DNA from 4 places in the Butyrivibrio sp. AE2005 genome. Region 4 is predicted to be linked to each of the others. Evidence: riboswitches for the same ligand, from Rfam matches in the RefSeq annotation. Region 4 holds a riboswitch; each other region holds the start of a gene.
What was found. Region 4 has a riboswitch for cyclic di-GMP ahead of DL92_RS0104660 (hypothetical protein). Riboswitches for the same ligand answer to the same signal wherever they lie in the genome.
Positions count from the first base shown of each region.

Region 1 (5,688 bases), on a different contig from region 4:
TGCTTCTGGGATTTATCCTGCACTCCTCCGCGGACGGCCTTATCACATCTTCTGATATCTCGCTGTATATGCCGGCTTTTTTATGCTCTTTAAAAGACTTCTTAACAAGCCTGTCTTCTCCCGAATGAAACGTAAGTATCGCCACTCTTCCGCCCTCGTTAAGTATTGACGGAAGCTTATCAAGAAAAGAATACAGCACTTCAAATTCACTGTTTACATCTATTCTGAGCGCCTGAAAAACTCTGGCGCAACTCTTTTTTATCGTTACCGCTTTTTCCTCTTTAGGAACCTTCCAAAGCGCCGCTTCTATCGCCTCACGAAGCGCGGTTGTCGTATCCATGGGATTGCCTTTTTTCATTAGCGAAAAAACTTTTTCCGCAATCTCTTCCGCATAAGGTTCATCTGAGTTCTCTACAAGCATACCCACAAACTCTTCTTTGGTTATGTTGTGAAGGCGCTCAGCTGCCGATTCTCCGCTGTCCGGATTGAGCCTAAGATCAAGAGGCCCGTCAATCTTGTAAGAAAAGCCCCTTTCAGGGTTATCTATCTGCATGGAAGACACTCCAAGATCTGCCAGAACAAAATCAAACTTTCCGGCTTCATCACACACTTTATCTATATTCTCAAAGTTCATCTGCCTGAACTTGAATACATCCTCTCCATATCCTGCGTTTCTGAGCCTCTCTACAGTCTTCTTCGATTCTATCGGATCGATATCAAGTCCGTAGATACAGCCTTTCCCCTGCAGTTTTTCAAGCATCTTTGAAGTATGTCCGCCGTACCCAAGCGTACAATCAAGCCCCTGCTGTCCCGGCTCTATCTGCAAGAAATCCAAGATTTCTTTTACCATAATGGAAATATGCATCCCCGCAGGCGTCGAACCCTTGGATATTACATGCTCCACCACATCCTTGTACTTCTCCGGATTGTGCTCCTTGTACTTCTCTTCAAACTTCTTGGGATATTTTCCCGAATAACGAACTCTTCTCTTATGCTGCTTTTCTTCCACACTCTTCTCCATTCGCTGTGATTTTGGTGTATTTGCTTTGTTTTTTGGTGCATCCGCTTTTATTTCGGCGCATACACTGTGATTTTGCTACATCTTCTTTTGGCCGGCTCCGGCAGGTCAAAAAACAATGTACTAAAGTGTAGTGTATCATATTTTTGCAGGATTTTTAGCCCGATCCGGTCGCAAAATCCTTTTTTTGACTAATAGAGCAAAAACATATCGAATTAGTCACACTTTTCCCCGGATTTCCAAGGCCACAGTGACTAATACATTTGATAACATTTGTTATAGTCAAAATCTCCCCTTCATTTCCTCATCTAGAACTCCAAAACTCCCTATTTTCAAGAAAAAATGTGACTAAGGAGCTCCGTAACGCTCGAATTAGTCACATTTCTTACAAAATCACACTACAATATCAGTAAACAGAATCAATATACAAATCGTCGATTTCTTGTCTTATCTCATTCTTATATTGTTCCGTAGCTATTTCCTGTTCAAGAAGATTGATTGCTTCTTTAAGATTGTCAGCACGCATATTGTCTAGATATTCCAATATCTTTGCTATGACAGTTTTATCGTTATATTTTTCGGGAATAAAGCCAAATATTTCAGGATATTTATCTATGCGTTCTTTGCGCATTTTATCAAGCTCAGAAATATTCATTTTTATTTCTTCAGTAATCTTCACAATTTTATTAATGGCTTTTCTCTTTACTATGATTGCCAAAAGTATACCGACTCCAACTCCGGCAAATAACAACCCTACGAAAAACTTTGCCAAATTTTGATCCGAATTCAGTTTAGCAAGAAACTCCGGGCTCGCGTAAAATACTAATTCCATGATTCCGCAATAAATTAATTCATAACCAAAGTATCCGATCAAAAACCATTTAATTGCTGCACCAACGCCTCCATGAGCTCTAATTTGGAGTTTTGTATTTTTATAGTCGTAATCACTTAATAAAAATTCTTCCTGATCATCAAGATCGCTAAATTCGTTCTCATTCAGCTTGTCATAAGCTTTTTTCAATGCATCTCGTAATTCTTCTTTGTTCATTTCATTGCCTTTTTTCATACCTCAATCAGTCTCCTCTTCGTTAGCCTTTGTTTTAATATAAAAAGCGCAAAAAAAGCGATACCTACGCATCGCAATAAAACTGTAACTGGCTATCCTTTCGGACCCTATAGCTTTGCGTCATTAGATTTCTCTAATTTTGCCCTTAATTATTCAAGAATAAACGGGATGATACTTTACCCAGAAAAAAAGACTACAAACTTAGATAATACTATGTTTGTAGCCTTATTATTCAATCGGAGTGACGTGATTCGAACACGATTGAAAAATCTCAAAGCCCGCACGGAAAGGAGGTTTGACAACACCGACTGACCGAAAGGTCAAACAACTGGTCAAACAGTTTCTATCGACTTCCCCATACAATTCTCACATCAATGTCTTAGGTATGAATAACTCCATTTATAGAACACAAAATATTTTTTTCTTTTGCAAGTTTAATATAATTCCGAGCATTATTGTCATCCAACAATAAATTGCAATTATTTCTACAACATGAATCTAATATTTGCAATTTCTGCTTAGCACTGTACTTATACTCTTTCTGGCGAAGGAGTTCTGAATTCTTATCAAATACCAACACAGTTTTAATAAGCTCCACATCCTGCCCAGGCATATATTTTTCTTTACCCTGAACATTTCCGTCAGACTCATCTATCCATGTACTGATGCAATACTTCGTGATATCAATGTCTGAATTCACTCTAATTTTTGCATTGTATATCCACCCCAACATATATCCTTTATTCAAATCTGATATAAGTATATCTACATTATTAAGCTTACGATTTGATTTTTGAGGATCATATCTCAAGATTATAGGACAGCTATTGCTAATTAGAACATCTCTATTGCTGATAAAGTTTCGAACTTTCTTATACATTTTGGAAGTTGTCGATATGACATTGGGGACAATCTTCGTACTGATAGATTGCCCATCAGCAATGTCTCTATACAACTTCTTTGGTGTTCTGTATCCATTAGAATTATAGATTTGCTTTGATATTCCTATCAGATGTGGAAAATTATCTGTCTCACCAATAAGGATAAATCCATTCCCATTGTATGTAACAACAATATAAAAGCTTTCAAGATAATAAGTGGCAAATGCCTGAGCGCATTTCCTGATATCTGTAATGTCCATGATTATCTCCAAAAATAAAGTAAAGCTCTTGGCCAGAGCCAAAAGCTTTACTATCGGCAATCGTTCACGATTATTTTTTAAGCAGGGGAGTGCCCGGTTCAGCCGACGTGAATCCCTCAGCAAGTGAGCCTGCATATCTTTTAATACAATAGACCTATATGATACATTATCACCACAACAAAGTCAACTTTTTCTAATTAAATAATACGATAAAGGATACTGTTTTACAAGCAATAACAGCATTCTTCATAGAATTTTAACACATCGATATAACTATCTCTTTCCAATTCTCAGCCCAATTGTCCTTTAAAACGCAAACATGTTTTTTCTATCAACTCCTAGTCGATTAATAAAGAATGTTTCCTCATAATCCCTTCTGTCAAATATGGTATTAGCAACTTGCTTTTCTAGTTGCATAGCATTTCCCCATTTATGTTAGTTTACGCATTTCCACGTCATTATAACATTCCATGACCACAAACAAAAAGAAGAGAAGCAAAGGATTTCCTGCTTCTCTCTGAATATATCCGTATAAAACCTGTTACAGTATACAACTCTGCTATCTAACAAACTTGTCTGCATATTCGATAATTTTAAGAAATTCGCTTATATCCTTAGAAAGTGCATCATCCACGTTAGCCTTAATGCTATTTGGATATTGTGCATTATAAGCAGGTCTCATCATATCTTCATACGAGGTTATCAACTTGTTGACAGCATTTTTGTCGGAAAGGTCTGTGTTTCTAATGTTGTCACGGATGTTTGCAATAAGATTCTGATTTGTTGCTATATCTGTGCTCGCATACTCATTAGTTGATTTTCTTACTTCATTTGGCAAATAAACCTCAATGCCAAAATATTTTCCTGATGCAGGGTCATCATTGGTCTTGGTTTTCTTATTTGCCAGCATCCTTTCCTGAGTTCTGATCAGGTTATGATTATAGTCTTTCATAGCCCGGCTAATAGCTTTTGCCTGATCTTCATTAAATCCTTCAGTAGCACATTTATCAACAACCTTCTGCGCTACTTCCATCTTTGCATAATCTCTGTAACTGAGATATCCATTCTTTAACTGACTTCCGATACCTGTTATCAGATCTCTTGCAGCAGATAACTCCTCATCATTAAAAGAAGCTCCGCCAATTTTATAAACACCTTCTGCATTTTTGCTTACCGGTATGTCTTTTTCATATAAAGCGCTTACAGGATGATTATTCCAGGAATCTCTCACTTTTTCTAATTCTTCAGCACCTAAAGCAGAAATAGACAAGGTAGCTGCCGTATCTGAGAAAGCAGTATTAATTTTAGATTTATCACTTAGTTTATCGGCAACCGCGTTCTGTAAGCCACTGCTCTCATCCTTATTTACAGATTTTGTCTGCATCTCGTCACGCTGCAACTTTGCAGCATATATATCCTGACTAACGTCTTTTACCTGTCTGTTCACTGGAGTTATATTGATTCCTGCCATAATCATCTACCTCCTTGTACATGATTTGTGAATATCACAAGGGTTTCTCTTTTTCCTTTCGGCATCAATCCTTTATCAGATAATACTAATGTCACCAATAGCATCATCTATGTCATGAATAGCGTTCTTCTTATATCTGACTGTCAACAGTGCTGCCCTTAACATCATTTGAAAGTAAGCTCAGCTTATTGAGGATATTCGTAATTTCAGAATTAACAGCATTCTGCGTATCCTCCATAGATGCACCCTCAGAAATAATAGTTCTCTGGGCATCCTCTGCTCCCATGCTGTCAGCTTCTGCACGTTCTCTTCTTGCAATAGCCCGTTTGGTATCAGCACTGGTTCTCTGGCTCTCTGCAGCGTGTTCCTTGATATTCTCTATCATTTCCTGCTGCATAGCTTCTTTTTCGAGTTTCTTTGCTTCTTCCTTCTTCTCTTCTTTCTTCTTTTCGGCAGCTTCTTTTGCTTCTTCCTCGCGCTCCTTCTGCTCTTCGTCAACGTGATCGACTGCTTCCTGCGTCAAAAGAGCTAAAGTCTCTCCGTTAGCAGCTTCAATAATATCTTCAGCTTCATCCTGAGCTTTCAGCATATCCTGAGACTTAGCACGTTCTCTTTTCATATCTGCATAGCCCTGAACATTTCCCATCTGCTGAGCTTTTGCCCTGTCTATATCAAGTGAATTCTGCTGATTCTTCGCAACATAGTATAAAGCCTGCTGCTGATACTCTGACATTTTGCTTTTTTCTTCATCAGATAAACCATCCTTGGAATTATTCATCTTAAAAGCAAGTTTTGAAAGCTCATTATTCTCTTCGCTGTCCGGATCAATTCCATATGCTTCCTGGAGTTCTTTTAACCTGGCATCATTCTCCAGTGTATCCGCAGTCTTTTCGTTGATCTCGTCCTGAAGGCGCTTTATCTCATCTTTAATAGACTGCATCTGTGCATCCAGCTTCTTCTCTCCGCCAAATGCATCGGAAACCACCTTGAGT
Region 1 is NZ_JMMD01000011.1:70,110-75,797, forward strand. Features, by position in the region: gene rsmH (16S rRNA (cytosine(1402)-N(4))-methyltransferase RsmH) at 1-1,021, opposite strand, end outside; gene DL92_RS0109625 (hypothetical protein) at 1,425-2,084, opposite strand; cyclic di-GMP riboswitch class I at 2,165-2,238, opposite strand; gene DL92_RS0109630 (PBECR4 domain-containing protein) at 2,464-3,225, opposite strand; gene DL92_RS0109640 (hypothetical protein) at 3,785-4,696, opposite strand; gene DL92_RS0109645 (hypothetical protein) at 4,827-5,688, opposite strand, start outside.
Region 1: it holds a riboswitch for cyclic di-GMP, as region 4 does, so the genes downstream of both, DL92_RS0109625 (hypothetical protein) here and DL92_RS0104660 (hypothetical protein) in region 4, are expected to answer to the same signal.

Region 2 (5,688 bases), on a different contig from region 4:
ATCCTCTGTCAAACTGCATTCCTTCTACAAGGTCAAGCTCAGTCTGCATTGTCTTTGACTCTTCGATTGTGATAACGCCGTCGTTTGAAACCTTCTCCATAGCGTCAGCGATCATCTGTCCTACTTCATCATCTCCAGATGAAACAGCGGCAACTCTCATAATCTGATCCTTGCCCTTAACCTTTGTAGCCATCTTTCCGATTGCTTCAACAGCGCACTCTGTAGCCTTCTTCATGCCCTTTCTGAGTACGATGGGGTTAGCACCTGCAGCAAGGTTCTTAACACCTTCATTGATCATTGCCTGTGCAAGAACTGTAGCTGTTGTTGTTCCGTCACCTGCTACATCGTTTGTCTTTGTAGCAACTTCTTTTACAAGCTGAGCGCCCATGTTCTCATAAGCATCTTCAAGCTCGATCTCTTTTGCAATTGTAACACCGTCGTTTGTGATTGTAGGTGCACCGTATGATTTATCAAGAACTACGTTTCTACCCTTAGGTCCGATTGTAACTCTGACTGTATCTGCAAGCTTATTAACGCCTTCCACCATAGCTGTGCGGGCGTCTGCGCCGTACTTAATTGTCTTTGCCATTTATTTATCCTCCGAATGTGTTTGATTATTTAATGATAGCAAGTATATCGTTCTGCTTAACAATAATGTATGTTACATCATCAAGCTTTACTTCTGTTCCGGCATATTTTGAATAGATAACATTGTCACCCTTCTTAACCTGCATAGTAACTTCTTTACCGTCAACTACTCCACCGGGTCCGACAGCGATAACTTCTGCCTGCTGAGGCTTCTCCTTCTCTGCTCCGGGAAGTACGATTCCTGATTTTGTTGTCTCTTCTGCTTCAAGCTGCTTTAATACAACTCTGTCTGCAAGTGGTTGTAATTTCATTACAAATGCCTCCTTTATATGATGGTTTGAATAATCTTTTTAATTGTTAGCACTCTTTTAAGTTGAGTGCTAACCTCTAAGAACATATATTAGTGACTTCGCTTTATATGTGCAAACGCGAATATAATACCATATTTATTATATTCGCGTTTTTTCTTTCATATTCTCTTTTTTTCTCTCTTTTGCATCATATACTTTTTTATGGCTTAAAATACGTAATCGCAACAATCTTATCATCCACTGCAAACGTGATTCCGCAGTCCTTGAAATCATAATTCATGATATGGCTTCCCTCATCAGCTTCACTTGAAGGCTCTCCGTAAGCGGCTCTTAATTCTTCTTCCGTACTTCCGACGGAAATGCCTTTGGAAGTCTTTAAGTTCTCATCATGAACCGTAAGCTGTGCAGGCTTTTTAACCCCATCGACCTCTTCAGTGAAAAGAATCATTCTATCGGTATCAATATAATAGATATTTCCGGAATTATCGCCCGTCTGATTATCTTCCGTACTGATAACACTCAGTATCGTTTCAATATCATCATTTATTGAAGCAACTTTTCCGTTGTATTCAAAAGAACCGGCAGGAAGCTCAGGTTCCTCGGAAGTTGCTTCCGTAGCCGCTTCTTCTCCCGAAGCTCCATCGGATGATTCTTCCGAGCTGCTTTCACTAAATAATCCTTCTATGTCAATATCCTTTTCATCATTGATAAAAGACTCAACAAATTCACCTATATCGGATACTTCCTCTATATCCGGTAATCCCTCGATTTCGGGCAGTCCCTCTATTTCAGGTAGCTCATCACATCCGGAAAGTGCGAACATCAGCACTGTTGCCATTAAACATGTCAAAATTCTTTTTTTCATACAACCAACTCCCTTTCAAAAACCCCAACTAACAAAAAAGACCGCACAAACAGCAGATCACCCCGCTATTTTGCAGTCAAACCATCTCTTTATATAAATATAAAAGATTTACGACTTTGCGCCCATACATTGCTATATGTTTGCCCTGTTTTATATATGTTAATTTTAACATAACTGTAAAATATTATCAATCTCAGCCACCCCATATCAGGCATTCTCCTTTATTTGCAAATATTTCAGCCTTATAATCCACTTTTATGGCACAAACTCTTGCATCATTCGGAAAAATTATTTATAATCATTTTATTAACATATATTTTACAAAAATGTAGAGAAACTTCGTCTCTAAGATTGGAAAATGCTATGGAAACTAAAATAATATTCATCAATGATGAACTTACATCGCATAAAAAAGAACTTGAGAGCTGCAGAAAAGAGATCAATGAACTCCTGGCAAAGTTCGAAAAAATGGAGCTTGATCCCGCCAACAAAAGCTACGTACGCATGATGGCAGCCAAGATCAACATAACAATGCACGATATTGATTCAAATATCCGAAAGATATCTTTTGCATATAATATCGCGGAGCAGTATGCCGAAAGGCTCATCAACTATTCATATATGAAAAACACGCTTCTTACGAATGATACCGAAGATGAAAGTCCGGATACAAAGCATTCCCAAAATTGAATGTCAAAACATCAAAAAAGCTCATAATAATACCTCCTGCCAACTTCTAATGACAGGAGGTTTTATATACCTAAAATATTTACATAAGTTTCTTTCGTCCGAGCATTTTTCTGATCATGCCCTTGGACATCTCAAAGCCAAGCGATCCCGAATTAACAACAATCATATCTTCAGGCGCGCCCATAAGATCCGATGCTTTCCAGATCCAGCCGCCCCACTCTTCCTGGGAATAAACCTTATTAAATTCATCCCAGTCGGTAAATACCGGAGTTGCGTTAGTTTCATTCTTTCCGCTTCCTTTGGAAAGGCAGGGAATGGAAATCTTTGTCCCCTTTTTCACCGAACCCTTTGCATCAATTCTTTTGGCAATCTGGTCCATCCCTTTGACAGGCACCAGAAACGAAGCACTTCGAAATGTTTTGACTATATCTTCTTCAAGCTTCTTAAGCATTTCTTTTTTCCCGTCATAATCGGCACTGTAAAGGCGTTCTTCCTGGAACTTTGCCACCGAGCGGAAAAAATCCGGATTCATCACAGGACGGTTTATTGCAGGCGTCTTGCTAAAATCCGGCGCCGGGATTATTTCTTCGCTCTTAATAGATATCGCAGAATATGCCAGGATATCTACCTGAAAAACCTCTACTCCGCGCATATAAGCCGAGATACCAAAGAATCTGAACAGATCGCTGTGAGGTATTTCAGTTACTTCAAATGTTGTTCTGAACTGTTTCATAAAGTAACCGACACATTCATCGGCATACTCTCTTTCCGTAAAAACCCAGACCCTGTTTCCGTCATCGATAAACGGCGAATGAGTTATCCTGTCTGTAACCGTCCAAAGACATTCCGCTGACTTAAGCCTTTCTATTATGATCTTCTTAAGTACGTCTATTGCCTTAACAAATCTGACTGCGTGCGCATCCTTCTTCTTTAAGGTATCCTTGCTTATACCTACAAATAATCCCTTTTCGACTGCATAACACGCATTTGAATGAATCGTAATAATATCCTGGATTGGGAGCTTTTTAATCTCCTTCATGGTTTCTGTTTCATCCGGACTTATCCTTGGCACATACCTGTCACTTATGGCATGTGCATGCTGTGTTCTCTCTTCTCTTGTCATTAATAAAAAAATATCCCTTTTGTCTTTTGCTGTTTCTTCTGCTACGTTATTAGGAAATTAATTATATAAACTTCCTATTAACATCTTACCATGTGCGCCCTCTTATAGCAATAATTAGCCCTCTTAAAACCTGCCATAATTATTTCATACTCTTTTAATAATAAATAAATTGCATCCACGGCACTTATATTACATAATACTGTTAAGAAAATGTCGTTTTCAAAACATGGATGTTTTGAGTTTACAGATGTATCGCATGTACAAGGAGGGCAATGTTATGAGCACAAATATATTTAACAGTCTATCGGGCTCATACAATTACATGTCCGATATGAGCAATCTTATTTCGGATTATTCAAGCATAAAAAACGGCTCTTACAGGTCGCTTATGAAATCATATGTGAAAAAAGTCGGCAATCAGGCAGCACTTGATGCATATCGCGAAACAGGAAGCACTGCAAACGTTTCTGTTTCAGATCCCGACAAGGCTACAGATTCAAAGAAAGTAACTTCTACATCAAATACCAAAGACACAAGCAAAGTTACTACAGACAAATACGAGAAATTCAAATCAAACTGGCTTGATAACCAGCTTAAACAATATGAAAAAGACGGCAGTAAAACTACTGCCGCCGACACATCTGTATCAATTGATACAACAACTTAATTTGTTTTATGCGGAATCTCTTTTCCCGCAAGATCGATATAGTTCTCTTTAAGAGCTATAGCCCAGTACTTTTCCGGAATATCCGGCCATTTAACTGCTCCGCGCTCCTGCTCGCACAATCGCATGGCGCGGAGCATAACTGTTTCAGTAAGATCTACTCCCGTCCTTATCGTGTGCATCGCAAGTGCGGCCCAGGCAGGTGCAATATTGCAAAGGCCCGACTCCTTAAATTCCTTTAAAATTTCTTTCCTGTTATATTCAAGCTGAATAAGCTCTTCTTCCCATGTCTTCCCGTTTCCGTGAAGAATGCAGAACTGCGTCTTTCCTCCATGGAACCACGGAATACCTATAGATCCGGGTCCTACCGTTTTTTTCCCTCTGTAAACATATGCATCCTGAATATGCACATGCCCGTGAAGAAGGAGCGACGTGTTCATATGCGCAAGTATCCTCTTCGTATTTCTCTTTTCTCTGATAAGCACCTCACTGGTATTCTCGGGCGAACCATGACAATACTGAAATTTCGGCATTCCCGGCATCTCATATATTCCCTGATTCTGAAGCGAAGCAAAAAAATCAAAATCTTTCTCCGTAAGATTATTATAAGTATAAAGAAGACTTCCGCTCGAAGATCCGGCTTTCCAGCCTTCTCCGCCTCTTTTCTTGTAGTTAAGAAGGTACTCTTCTCTGTTTCCGCGGATTATGCAGGTATTAAAGTACTGCTTGAGAACATAAATAAGTTCCATTGTCTTCTGAGGATACGGGCAATCCGACACATAATCCCCCAAGAGTATGAAATTCGTTATTCCTCTCTCCATCGTATAATCAATGCAAGCCTGCAACGCAGAATGATTGCCGTGTATATCGGCAAATACCGCAATATCCATCATATAAGACTAAAACTCCGTTCATCAAACTGTCTTGTAAAGAGATCGTAATAATACCCCTTCAGCGCCATCAATTCCTTGTGTTTTCCTCTTTCAGTAATCTTACCGTCTCTTACTACCAATATTATATCAGCATCTACGATAGTTGACAGCCTATGTGCTATAACAAAAGAGGTTCTGCCCTTGGTAACAGTGACTATAGCGTCCTGTATAGCCCTCTCCGTAACAGTATCTATCGAAGACGTTGCCTCATCCAATATAAGTATCTTGGGATCTGCAAGTATAGCCCTCGCAAAAGAAAGCAGCTGCTTCTCTCCCGTTGACAACATGCCTCCGTCCTCGCCGACGTCACTGTCAAGGCCCTTCTCCATCTTTTTGATTATATCCTCGGCAGATACAAGCCTTAACGCCTCCATAATCTCTTCATCCGTCGCATCTGCCTTACCATACCTGAGATTGTCTCTGACAGAACCCGAAAACAGATGCGGAGTCTGAAGCACATATCCCAGATTACTGTGAAGCCACAGAAGCGACCTCTCCGCAGCGTCACGTCCGTC
Region 2 is NZ_JMMD01000003.1:186,459-192,146, reverse strand. Features, by position in the region: gene groL (chaperonin GroEL) at 1-589, opposite strand, end outside; gene DL92_RS0104380 (co-chaperone GroES) at 615-899, opposite strand; gene DL92_RS0104375 (hypothetical protein) at 1,099-1,764, opposite strand; cyclic di-GMP riboswitch class I at 1,833-1,919, opposite strand; gene DL92_RS0104370 (hypothetical protein) at 2,128-2,454, shown strand; gene DL92_RS0104365 (SseB family protein) at 2,534-3,577, opposite strand; gene DL92_RS0104360 (hypothetical protein) at 3,855-4,244, shown strand; gene DL92_RS18180 (metallophosphoesterase family protein) at 4,241-5,134, opposite strand; gene DL92_RS0104350 (ABC transporter ATP-binding protein) at 5,131-5,688, opposite strand, start outside.
Region 2: it holds a riboswitch for cyclic di-GMP, as region 4 does, so the genes downstream of both, DL92_RS0104375 (hypothetical protein) here and DL92_RS0104660 (hypothetical protein) in region 4, are expected to answer to the same signal.

Region 3 (5,688 bases), on a different contig from region 4:
ATCGGCGTCGTCCCCGCTGTCTTCGCTCTCCTGATTCATCTCTTCGATCAAACCGCTCTCAAAATCGTCATCAGCCGTTTCCATTACAAGACCAACTGACTGTGCTCCCTCTTCAGTCATCGCAGCAGCAGGTTTGTTAAGCACATACAATGTGATAGAACCTGTAATGATTGCAACGCATAAAACAAAAGCAAGCCATTTCTTGTAATTCTGATGCTTTTTGATGTAGTTTTCTGCGCGGTGTTCATAATCTTTGCGCATATCTCTTATCCTCTTACCCTTTTACCCATTATTGTCTGCTAGTTACATTTTTTGCTTACAGTCCTCCGAATTTGCTGAACGGATAAACTCTAAACACAACTTTCCCGATAAGTTGTTCCTTGGTTACACATCCGACCACGCTGCTTCGTGAATCAATCGAAGCACTTCTGTGATCTCCAAGTACAAAATACCTGTTTTCCGGAACCTGATATGGAAATGTCAGGTCAGTCGGTTCAAAACTCTTTTCTACATACGGCTCATCAAGTAATTCCCCATTTACAGATACATTGCCGTCTGCGTCGAGATTGATCCAATCTCCGGGTGAACCCACGACTCTTTTTACCAGAACTTTGTTGTTGTAGTAAAAAGCTATCAGCTCTCCGGGTTCGAATGATGTTCTAGTATAAGCTACCACCAGATCTCCGGTTTCCAGTGTCGGCGTCATACTATCTCCTGTTACTTTTAATACTGCTATGAAAAAGCTGGAAACAAGTACCGCAAGTGCCGCGACTACAACGACTACTATCAACGTATTTCTCAGCACTTTCTTGTATTCCTTTTTGCTGTTTTCCCTTTTCAGTTCGCTTTTTAACTGATCCAGAGAAGGCTTAACCTGCTCCTGCTGCTCCTGCAAAGGATTTGCCTGTTCTTTCTTTTGTTTACCCATCTGTGCTCTCAGTCTTTTTCTCTTTTATATATCCTAGGCTTTTCTATTGCGCCTGAGTATGCTTCACCACGTGTCATCGGTCTGCCCAATGTTCCGGTGTAAGCTTCTTCATGTGTCCGGGCTCTTTCAATGGAACCTGTACGAGACAATCTTTGTGCAACTGCCTTTTCCACAGCTTGATTGACCTTTGCATCTATGTTTTCCATCTGCGTCTTCTCGTACATTGCCATTCTGAGCTTGCTTTCTTTAATGCCCTTCATAAGCTCTTTGTACTCAGCTTCCGCATTCTTTTTAACATTATCAACATAGATGTTGGCTGCTCTCTGAGCTGCTTCCATAATGCCGCCCAACTGAATGGACGCTTCGGCGAGTGACTGCGAGTTTTCAATCTTCTCAAGTGCATCGTCAACCTGTTGTTGTAACTCCGCTTTTTCTCTGGCGAGCCTTGCTTTCAGACCGGTTATGTCCTTGTCGAACTTCTCCTGCATCTGATTCTTTTGTTCATTGAACTTGGCTCTCATCTGTGCCTTTTCTTCGTCGAAACTCTTTAACAGGTTACTTCTTTCTTCCGCAAGTTCCTTAAGAAGTTGTTGCTTCTCTTTCTCGACTTCTTCTTTAATTTCTTGTTCACGCCTCTTAGCTTCGTCGGCCTCTTCCGAGAAGTTGATCATCATCTCCAAAAGTTCCGCTCTGCTTAGTTTTTTTAAATTGACCTCTGCCATTCTCTGTCCCTATACTCTTGCTATTGTTGAGGAATCTCATACAAGTTATCGGTTGCAACGTAAATATAATAAATTAAGATATCGTGCATCCAACCCTGAGGTCTTCGCATGATACCTTAAATAATTTAATAATTATCAGGCAACCGCAAAGTTCTAGAGGCCAGTGTCGATGAAATTACGTTTCCATAGTACGCATCGCAAAAATACTACGATGGTTCATCCTTGAACAAAATCCGTACCGTAACTTGCATAAAATTAGACCGTCTGTAAAAGTGCAGCTCGGTCTTCATCTTGGCGCAGTTAACCCAGCGCCAGCAACTGGCTGTCTGTCACATACGTGATTGAGACCCTCTAGTTTTGCGTCACCGCCTTCCGGCGGCTTTGCCCTTTATTTTGCTAAGTTAAACACGTTATAACGAAAGCGCTAACACAAAAAAATTTTTTCAAAAAAACTATATTTCGTCATCTCGTAAGATGAATATACCCCATCGGATATTAAAACGCAACCACTTTTTCACAAAAAAAACACAGTTTCCATAAAAAGAGGGCTGAACCCACGCTCAGCCCTGTGTTACAAAATTTCACTTTCGCAAAAAAAGTTCTTAGTTTCCAATTTACCGTTTCAGACCTCTGAGGATCTGAAGCATCTCATCAGATGTTGTGATCACACGGCTGTTAGCCTGGAAACCTCTCTGTGTCGTAATCATATCAGTAAACTCTTTCGATAAATCTACGTTACTGGATTCGAGCACTCCGGATGTCATATACCCTCCGTCGGCAGTAACATCCACAATCTGCGCCTGTCCCGAATTAAGGGATTCCGCATAAAGATTGTCGCCAACCTTCTCAAGTCCCATGGCATTGTTGAATTCCGCAACAGCTATCTGTGCGATCTTTACAGTCTGTCCGTTGGAATACTTTGCAAACACCGATCCGTTGTCCGTAATGGACATTCCGGTCATACTTCCGTTTGCATATCCGACATTTAACCCTCTCACATCTCCCTTATACGCATAAATTGTAGAGTTGTGAGATGCAGTTGTGCCTGCATAGTTTGTCGTATTTGAAAAGTCTATATTGAGAGGTCCAATCATCGAAGCTCCGCCTCCGAATGACATGGTCACGATTCCGTTTTCGTTGCCCCCTGCACTTATAAGCTCTCCCGAACCCTTGCTGTAAACAAGATTGATATTGGTATCTGTAGTGTTTTGAAGAAGATTACCCTCATCGTCCTGTACTGACGCAAGAGAAAGCGAATAAGTATTGTCTGCGTCGTCTCCTCCGTTTGTCAGCTTAAACTTAAGAGTATAAGTTCTTCCGTCATTGCCGAATACTTCAAGTCTGACGTTCTTGCCGTCTGCCTCATCGAAAGTGCCGTCAAGACTATCAATATTCCCTCTGAAATATGATGCGGATGTTGCAGTTCCGCCTATCGTCTTAGTTGCATCAGTAATAAGATCAAGTCTCGTCACATTTGCTCCCGGTCTGATTCCGTCTTCACCCATTACACCCATAACATAATATCCGTTATTCTGGGTTACGAGACTTCCCTGCGCATCGATCGTAAACGCACCGTCCCTGCTAAAATTCCTGGTCTGGTTGTCAGGACTTATCACAAAGAATGCATCTCCTGTGATCATCATATCGAAGGCATTTCCCGTAGCCTGCATCGAGCCCGACTTCGAGATGTTTGTATAAATTGAGGAAACCTTCGATCCAAGTCCTATCTGAGCAGCATTTGTAGTCGCAACGTTATCTCCCGCTCCGGTTCCGTTCTTTACAGTCTGATAAAGAACGTCAGAAAAACCCGTTGCCTGTGATTTATATGCTGTTGTATTGACATTGGCAATATTATTGCCAATAACATCCATTTCCAATTGATGGGTTGTTAGTCCGGAAACACCTGACCAAAGTGATCTCATCATAGAACACATACCTCCAAGTCACGTTGCATTATCCACTACCTGCTATTTACTTTATCGGATGCTTTTTTTATTTCCTTTAGAGCAAAATAAAAAAAGTAAAAGAATTTTTTCAACAATGACTGTGTTCTTGTGCTCATAAAATCAAATTACTTTCTTTTCCATTGATCACCCCTTTCGAACATGATAAACATTCCTCATTGGCATAGTACTGCATACCCATTCGAAATACTTTATTAACATATATTAAAATATTATCACTCATGCTGTAACAATTCAATAGTTTTTTATAAAAAAATAAGACCTCCGCCCCGATGGCATCTACATTTTTCACCCTTTCAAGGTATGTAGATCACTGAGCAAAAGTCTTATTTAATATATAGTCATATTCTGTAACAACTGCACGAAACATCAGCCATTTTTCATACTAATCCTGCTGTTAGCCGGAACAGAAGCCGTAATAAACGCATTGGCACCGATAACACTTCCCTCTCCGATTATCGTATCGCCTCCGAGTATTGAAGCTCCGGCGTAAATCGTAACATCATCCTCAATGGTGGGATGCCTTTTAACTCCCTTAAGTGCCTGTCCGCCACGTGTTGAAAGTCCGCCTATGGTAACACCCTGATACATCTTAACATGTTCACCTATTATAGAAGTTTCTCCTATAACGATGCCCGTGCCGTGATCAATCATGAAATACTTGCCGATAGTCGCGCCCGGATGAATGTCTATTCCCGTCTTCGAATGTGCATACTCCGTCATCATTCTGGGAATAAGCGGCACCTTAAGAAGATAAAGCTCATGCGCGATCCTGTTTATAGACGTTGCAAAAAGCCCCGGATACGAAAGAATTATCTCTTCTTTACTGTATGCCGCAGGATCTCCCGAATAGCAAGCCTGAACATCGGTATCAAGGTACTCTCTTATCTTGGGAATCTTTTCAAAAAATTCATGCGTGATCTTCCTGGCTCCACACTCAAGCGTCTCATCACTGGCATCCCTGTAGCTGTCGCTATGTCTGAATGCAATAGCTATCTGCTTGTTCATATTATAGATGACATCCTCGATGACAATCGAGATCCTGTTAGCGTCGCTGTAGCTCTTATACACCTTATCCCTGTAGTATCCCGGATAAATGATCCTTATGAGCTTTATGACGATATCTTTTACAGCATCTCTGTCCGGCTGATTGTAGATATCCATATTGTCAATGTCTCTGCCGTTTTTATAATCCTCGAGAATCAGATTAACAATATCACCGATTCCGCTTTTCATGTTTTCTTTGTCATACTTATAATTGTAATCCATAGCAATTCTCCGAAATGATATTATTCGCTTGACGCTCAAACCATATAATACCATAATAATCGAGAAATTAGGAATTTTTTAGGAGAATATCAATGAATTTTTATTTTGCACCAATGGAAAGCATAACAATGTACCCTCTGAGAAACATCCATAAAGACATGTTCTCGGGCTCTGTTTCCAAGTACTACTCCCCTTTTGTCACAGCAGTAAAGAGTAAACATTTTAAGAACAGGGAAAAAAATGACATCCTCCCCGTACACAACAAGCCTTTCTTCGAAGAACAGGATTCTTCCTTGGTTGTTCAGATAATGTCGGGCAATTCGGAAACTTTCCTCTGGGCAGCAAAAGAGATAGCTCAGCTCGGGTACAAAGAGCTCAACCTCAACCTCGGATGTCCCGCTTCAACCGTTGTAAACAGGCACAAGGGCGCAGGCCTTTTGGCTGATCCCGACTATCTTGATTCAATGTTGTCAGATATATTTGAGGCAAAAGAAAATACACCTGAATTAAAAGATATTGATATCTCCTTAAAGACAAGACTTGGAATAACCGACGAAAGCGAGTCCGCAAGGCTAATGGAAATATACGCCAAATACCCAATAACCGAATTGACTGTCCACGCAAGGGTAAAAGACGACTTTTATAAGAACGCTCCCCGTCTCGATGCATTCTGCAACAGCATAAAAAGATACAGAGAATGCGGTGGTAAGGCTCCCATATGCTACAACGGAAACATCTTTTCCAAAAAAGACTATGAAAACACTTTATCTTTTATGGAAAAAGAAGGTGTCGCAGATGAAGTAAG
Region 3 is NZ_JMMD01000011.1:56,051-61,738, forward strand. Features, by position in the region: gene DL92_RS0109565 (hypothetical protein) at 1-261, opposite strand, end outside; gene lepB (signal peptidase I) at 317-928, opposite strand; gene DL92_RS18870 (hypothetical protein) at 937-1,650, opposite strand; cyclic di-GMP riboswitch class I at 1,961-2,046, opposite strand; gene DL92_RS0109580 (flagellar hook protein FlgE) at 2,265-3,575, opposite strand; gene epsC (serine O-acetyltransferase EpsC) at 3,984-4,883, opposite strand; gene DL92_RS0109590 (tRNA dihydrouridine synthase) at 4,976-5,688, shown strand, end outside.
Region 3: it holds a riboswitch for cyclic di-GMP, as region 4 does, so the genes downstream of both, DL92_RS18870 (hypothetical protein) here and DL92_RS0104660 (hypothetical protein) in region 4, are expected to answer to the same signal.

Region 4 (5,688 bases):
GGACTCCCAGATCCTCTATACCTCCTCTTCGATTGGAAGCCTTCTCCCTCTCGATGAGATATACAAGACCATCGATATGGCTATCGATTATTCCAAGAAAAGTTACAAAATTGCTACTGATCAACCTCACTCTTTCTGCAGCATCAGCCACAGCATATTGTTTTACCAAACTTGCCATTGTAAATCCTCCAACTAAAGAGGAAACAGCTGTATTCAAGAAATAGTTACCGGTTATTTCTATCTACAATTACATTCTATGGGCTTCTATGGCATGCAACGAGTCCCAAGATTATGACTCAGCGTCAACGCAGAATTGACTTTTCAAAGTTCCGAGCGCCCTCAACTGCTCCAAAGCAACTCTCTTAAGCTCAGGTCCCAGATTCTTAAAAGTGTTCATCATCTCCTTCTCTTCGAAAACATCCTTTATACATCCACACTCTTCTTCATCGATAAATATTGATGTCGGAACCTCCAAAGCCACGGCAACCCTCTTAAGCATTGATACCTTAAGTTCAAGCCTATCCTGTTCATATAAAGAAATTGTCTGCTTCTTGGTAAATACAAGCGAAGCCAACGTTTCCTGACTGATTCCTCTCTGCTTCCTGATAAATCTGATTCGCTCCCCAAGTGTCATCACATCAAATCTTTTGCTCTCATTACCCATATCTCCCCTCCGTTCCGGAGTCCCAAAACGGAAACATACTTAGCCAAGAGCAGATATATCAAGAAACAAAAATAGAGCCTGCAAAACACAATAGACCTAAGGTCAAAACCTTTCGGTATATTTCCGTTTTGCAGGCTCCTTCGATGCTACGTGCCACGCACGACTCTTTAAGCTCTTGGCAATACTTTTGATAAATGATGCTGTTCCTCGCTCAATGGCACTGCACTAGTCCATCAATTATCTCATCTATATGAAATTGTAAATATAAGGCTACTAATAAGCTTCTATCGCAAGCCCTAACAGCTCTTTATGATACCTATGAAGTATCTCGATCAGCGCTTCATTCTCATCTTTAACAATAGTAGTAACAAACCTTTTGGTCGCACAAATCCTGAGCACCGATCCGCAGACATCACACTTTTCAACACATGACGCGAATTCCGCTCGCATAATCTTATTTCCGCATACTGGGCAATTCACCCACAGTTCGCCTGTTTCCGGTATTTTAGTTTTCATAACCTTCTACCCCATACTCTTTCCACAGATTAAGGAAAATATTTCTTACAATAACCAATTGACTACCGGCCTTAATCTGTATGTCCACCCTACGCAAGCACTGTACCTACATAGTCAGATGCACGAAAGAAATGAAGAACTATTGTGCGATCATCCCTAATCTATTTTACTAAAACAACGTAAAAACAATCTTCTCCTTTCGATTAGAGTTTTAAAGGTTCGAAAAAAAAGAAGCTGTCACCAGCTCCCTTCATACTCGCAACTGGCTGACTCTTGTGAGTCCCTATAGCTTTGTGCCACCGGATTGCTCCAGCTTTACCCTTGGTATTGTTCTGTTCGAACATTTTTTACACTTTTATTTTAACCGAGACGCCCCTAAAAAGATACGGCAAATCCTACAAAATAAAGCAGTTTATTTTACCAATTTAGCAAAATAAAGCGTGCTCATTTTGATTGAAACATCTTTGCTAAAGGTGTATTATATATGCGAACATCAGTTCTTTTTCATTGAGGTTATTTGTTATGAGTAGAGTTATTGATAATGTAGACGTCATCTGCCAGCACAAGGCAAACGGAGAAGTTATTCCTCTTCGTTTTCGCATTATGAACGAAGACGGTCAGTATGAAAATTATACGATAAAAGGTTATAGAACCATTACCCATCCGGGGCCTTATACTACTCCGGACGGGCTCTATGTTTCTTATTCCACATTTGTTTTTGAATGTGTAGTTGTTGTGCTTGATTACAAGCGGAAGGTACGGTTATATTTTGAAACCCATAACAGTAAGTGGCGAATTGCGATATGAAACAACCTTCCAGAACCAAACCTGCCATACTCACACCATTCTTTTACAAACCTTTATAGAACTCCACCGCGTCTGCAATTTCATCCTCTGTGGGATGCCCTTTCTGAATACCACCAACGAGCTTAAACGGGCCAAATGTATCAAATCCTTTACACTGAAATCTACCAAGCTCATTACACTGCTTATCCTTAGTAATCTCTGCTATACTGTCAAAATACCTTTTCAGAGGATTCCCTGCTGTAGCTATGTAAAAGACATCTTTCTGCGGCGGAAGATTAATCTTGGCAAAGTTCAAAATCTGCTCAGCGAATTTGCTGTAATAAATCCCGGATGCAAAACCAATCCTATCATATCCGTGAAGATCTGCTTCTCGCTTCTGTGCAGAATCAATAAGCACCACATCAGAATCCACAGCCTTGATCGCATCAAGGACTTTCTTGGTATTCTCGTGGTGCTTAGAATAGTAAACAATACATGTACTCAAACGTTTTCACTCCTCTGCATTTTTTATATAAGCCATACTCAATCAGAACACAGTAAATGCTCTTACTATTGTAACAGAAAAGTGTTTCTTTGGTCTGTTGTTATTCGATAATCAATTCAACTGTATTATCCACTTCTTTATTATATACATGCTTACCAATAATCTGTCTTAACTTAACAATATCATCCATATCATCAGATGCAAATTCCAAATAACATATATTTGATTTTTTTACATTCAAATCATCATAAAAATCTGTAATATAACAATAAAACTTATCAAGTATATCTTCTAAAGGATACTGAGATATTTCTTCAGCGTTTTCTCCTTCTCCCAATTCCGGCTCCTGTTCAAATATAAGAGAAGTAACAAACAATGTTTCATCGCCGTTTATCTTCTTAAAAACTCCATCTGCTGCTTGCTTATACTCGCTACTACCAGCACTATATTTATCTGCATTATAATTTTTTATATTTTTCATATAGTTTATCCTTTCAGCTATCATACTTTGAATGGTAATGCATTTTTAATATTAAAATCAGTTATAGCCGCCTTTACTTCACTAACAGCAGCATCACCAAATTCTGCCGCCATGTTAATGGTATTATGAGCAATTGACTCTGCCTTATTTTGCAACTGTTCAAGTTCATCTGCATGAGCTTCTATAGCATCTCCTGCCTTCTGAACTACAGTTTCATAAGCTCCTGATGTAACAGCATATCCTACCATACCGCCAACAAGGCCTGCACCTGCTCCAACCACTGTTCCTGCTCCAGGTACAATCGACCCTATCGCCGCTCCTGCTAACGTTGAACCACCAATAGCACCTGCAACTCCTACTGCATTCTCACCTAAATCATATGCTAATTCATCTGCGCCTATTTCGCCCTTCGCATAATCAACCACTGTGTCATAGGATGAAATCCCAAATGATACCGCCGCCGCTGGAATGCACGAGTTTCCTAATGATGAAATCAACGAATTAGTCGACGCAGACATAGCTGTTGCTACTTCGTTAGTAATAAAGCCTGCACTATATCCCACAGCCCCCGCCGCCGCTGTCTCTTTTGCAATATTAATTGCTGCCTCGTCTGCAGTTATTTCACCGTTGATACATGCCGAAACATTGTCCACTGTTGACATAGCACATGTCACTGTCGCAGCAAATGCCCCCTGTTCTACTCCTACCTTATTTGACAATCCGTGTTTTTCTCCTATATCCACAACAACTTTCTTAACAGCACTCGAATCAGAATCATTATAAATTTTCTTTAAATCATTCGGTAACTCGTATACTTTATCGTCATATTTTATCGTTGGTTCAAAAAAAGAGGGTCGTTGCTCATCTGCAACATAGTTCACCTTCACCTCATAATCCACTTTATGACCATCCTCTTTAAGCTTTCTTACAATATTTTCCACTTGCTTCATTTGGCTTCTATTCACCTTAAAGTCCTGTGGAACTACATTTTCTTTTGTGGCTGGCCCGCCTAAGATATCAGCAATAATATGCCCCCTCTCATCTTTAGGTCGGTATGTAGCATCTTTTAATTTCTCACTTAGAATTTCTCTCGAAGACGCTTTTACTTGTACATCATCAACCTTACAACTAATAGTCCTTCCAAAATCATCTGTCTTGGCAACAAAATTTTCTTTGATAATCTCTATATCAGGCTTAAGCTTTAACTCCGTTGTATACTTCACAGTATCAGTGATTTCTTCTAGATAAGCTGTACCTTTACCATCATAGCTAGTTGTCTTAGTAATCCCATCTTCAATCAGTTCAACAGTCTTTACAAGTTTATTCTCTCCGTCAAAATAGTTTTTTACTGCATTTCCAACTTCATTTCTACCAATAGCCTTGGATATAGAATCACCCATAGATTGCTCAATCTGCCCAAAACTCCCCTTAACGTCCTCAACACTTGATTTAAAAGATTTGTTGAACGATTCTATCTTGCCAGAAATATCAAATTTTTCGTTCTTAGCCACATTACTATCAAGCTTCTCAAAACCATTCAGTCCAGCACCCATACTATTTCACCACCTTTGTTAATACATGACAAATTTCATCAACTTCTTGAGCACCAAAACCTTTTGTCTTTTTTATCACAGCTTCTCTAAGCATATCTGGCATTTCCGAATCAATTATCCTTTCATAATCTGATTCTGTAATACCAAGTATAGCCATCAAACTTTTCTGTAACTTAGGAATTTCCTCGACATCCCATACAAGTTTCCCACAGAAAAAAACATAATCATTTATATACTTCATAATTATTTTTCTATGATTACTTGATAAATCTATTGCCTTCAAATCCTGAAGTAGCACTTTTTTCCTAATTCTTTCATGCTTTATCCACGGCGACATCAATACAGAGACAAGTTCCAATCTTGCCTCCTTTAATGGTCTTATTTTGACAGGATTACTATTAACATAAGGAACATCATCTATAACAGGAGCCTTATCAATCATCGTCAATACTGGGCTGACCCAATCATTCTGATATACTACCGCAACTCCGCTAGGAAGTTTTGCGATTTCATTTACCTGATCTTCTGTAAGTCCCATGGATCTTCCTACAGCTTCTCTATCATTTGCTTCCGGTGTCCTAAGAACTATCTTTGTATTAGTATTCTTTATTGCAGAAATATCAACCGATGATGGTGACTGATCAACAATTATAAAGCCTTCTCCATATGTACGTATTTCAGCAATAGTTTGCGTAAGCATTTCTACAGATTTTCCAACAAGTTCCGAATCTCCACCACCAGACGTATTCTTAAGTAGATTATGCGCTTCCTCAAGCACTGTTACATGCTTAAGCCCATTATTATTTGCTACTTTTCTATCCACCCTATACTCATTCAGGATATATACTATAAGTCCCATAATCAGAGCTTTTGTCTCACCTGATTTCACTCTGCTGATGTCCAAAACACAATTATCATCAAAAATCCTTTTGTATGGAGTCTGTCCAGAACAAAAAATATATTTATTAAGTCCGACAGTTAACGACCTTACTCGTGTAATCAAAGCTCCTCTATAGTTAGACTTGATATCTGATGCATAGTCTGATTCCTCAATCAATTCATTTAATTGTTCAGCGAGAATCTCAAAGTCTGGATATTCCACTTCTTCACCATCAAATGTCGAAGATCCCAAGTCCCATCCAACTATTTCATATGATTTTAGAATCGCGTCTTTAAAAAAAGC
Region 4 is NZ_JMMD01000004.1:13,705-19,392, reverse strand. Features, by position in the region: gene DL92_RS0104670 (sigma-70 RNA polymerase sigma factor region 4 domain-containing protein) at 1-178, opposite strand, end outside; gene DL92_RS18230 (helix-turn-helix domain-containing protein) at 290-664, opposite strand; gene DL92_RS0104660 (hypothetical protein) at 938-1,180, opposite strand; cyclic di-GMP riboswitch class I at 1,435-1,510, opposite strand; gene DL92_RS0104650 (hypothetical protein) at 1,703-1,987, shown strand; gene DL92_RS0104645 (flavodoxin family protein) at 2,031-2,471, opposite strand; gene DL92_RS0104640 (hypothetical protein) at 2,572-2,952, opposite strand; gene DL92_RS0104635 (DNA/RNA non-specific endonuclease) at 2,973-4,505, opposite strand; gene DL92_RS0104630 (ATP-binding protein) at 4,507-5,688, opposite strand, start outside.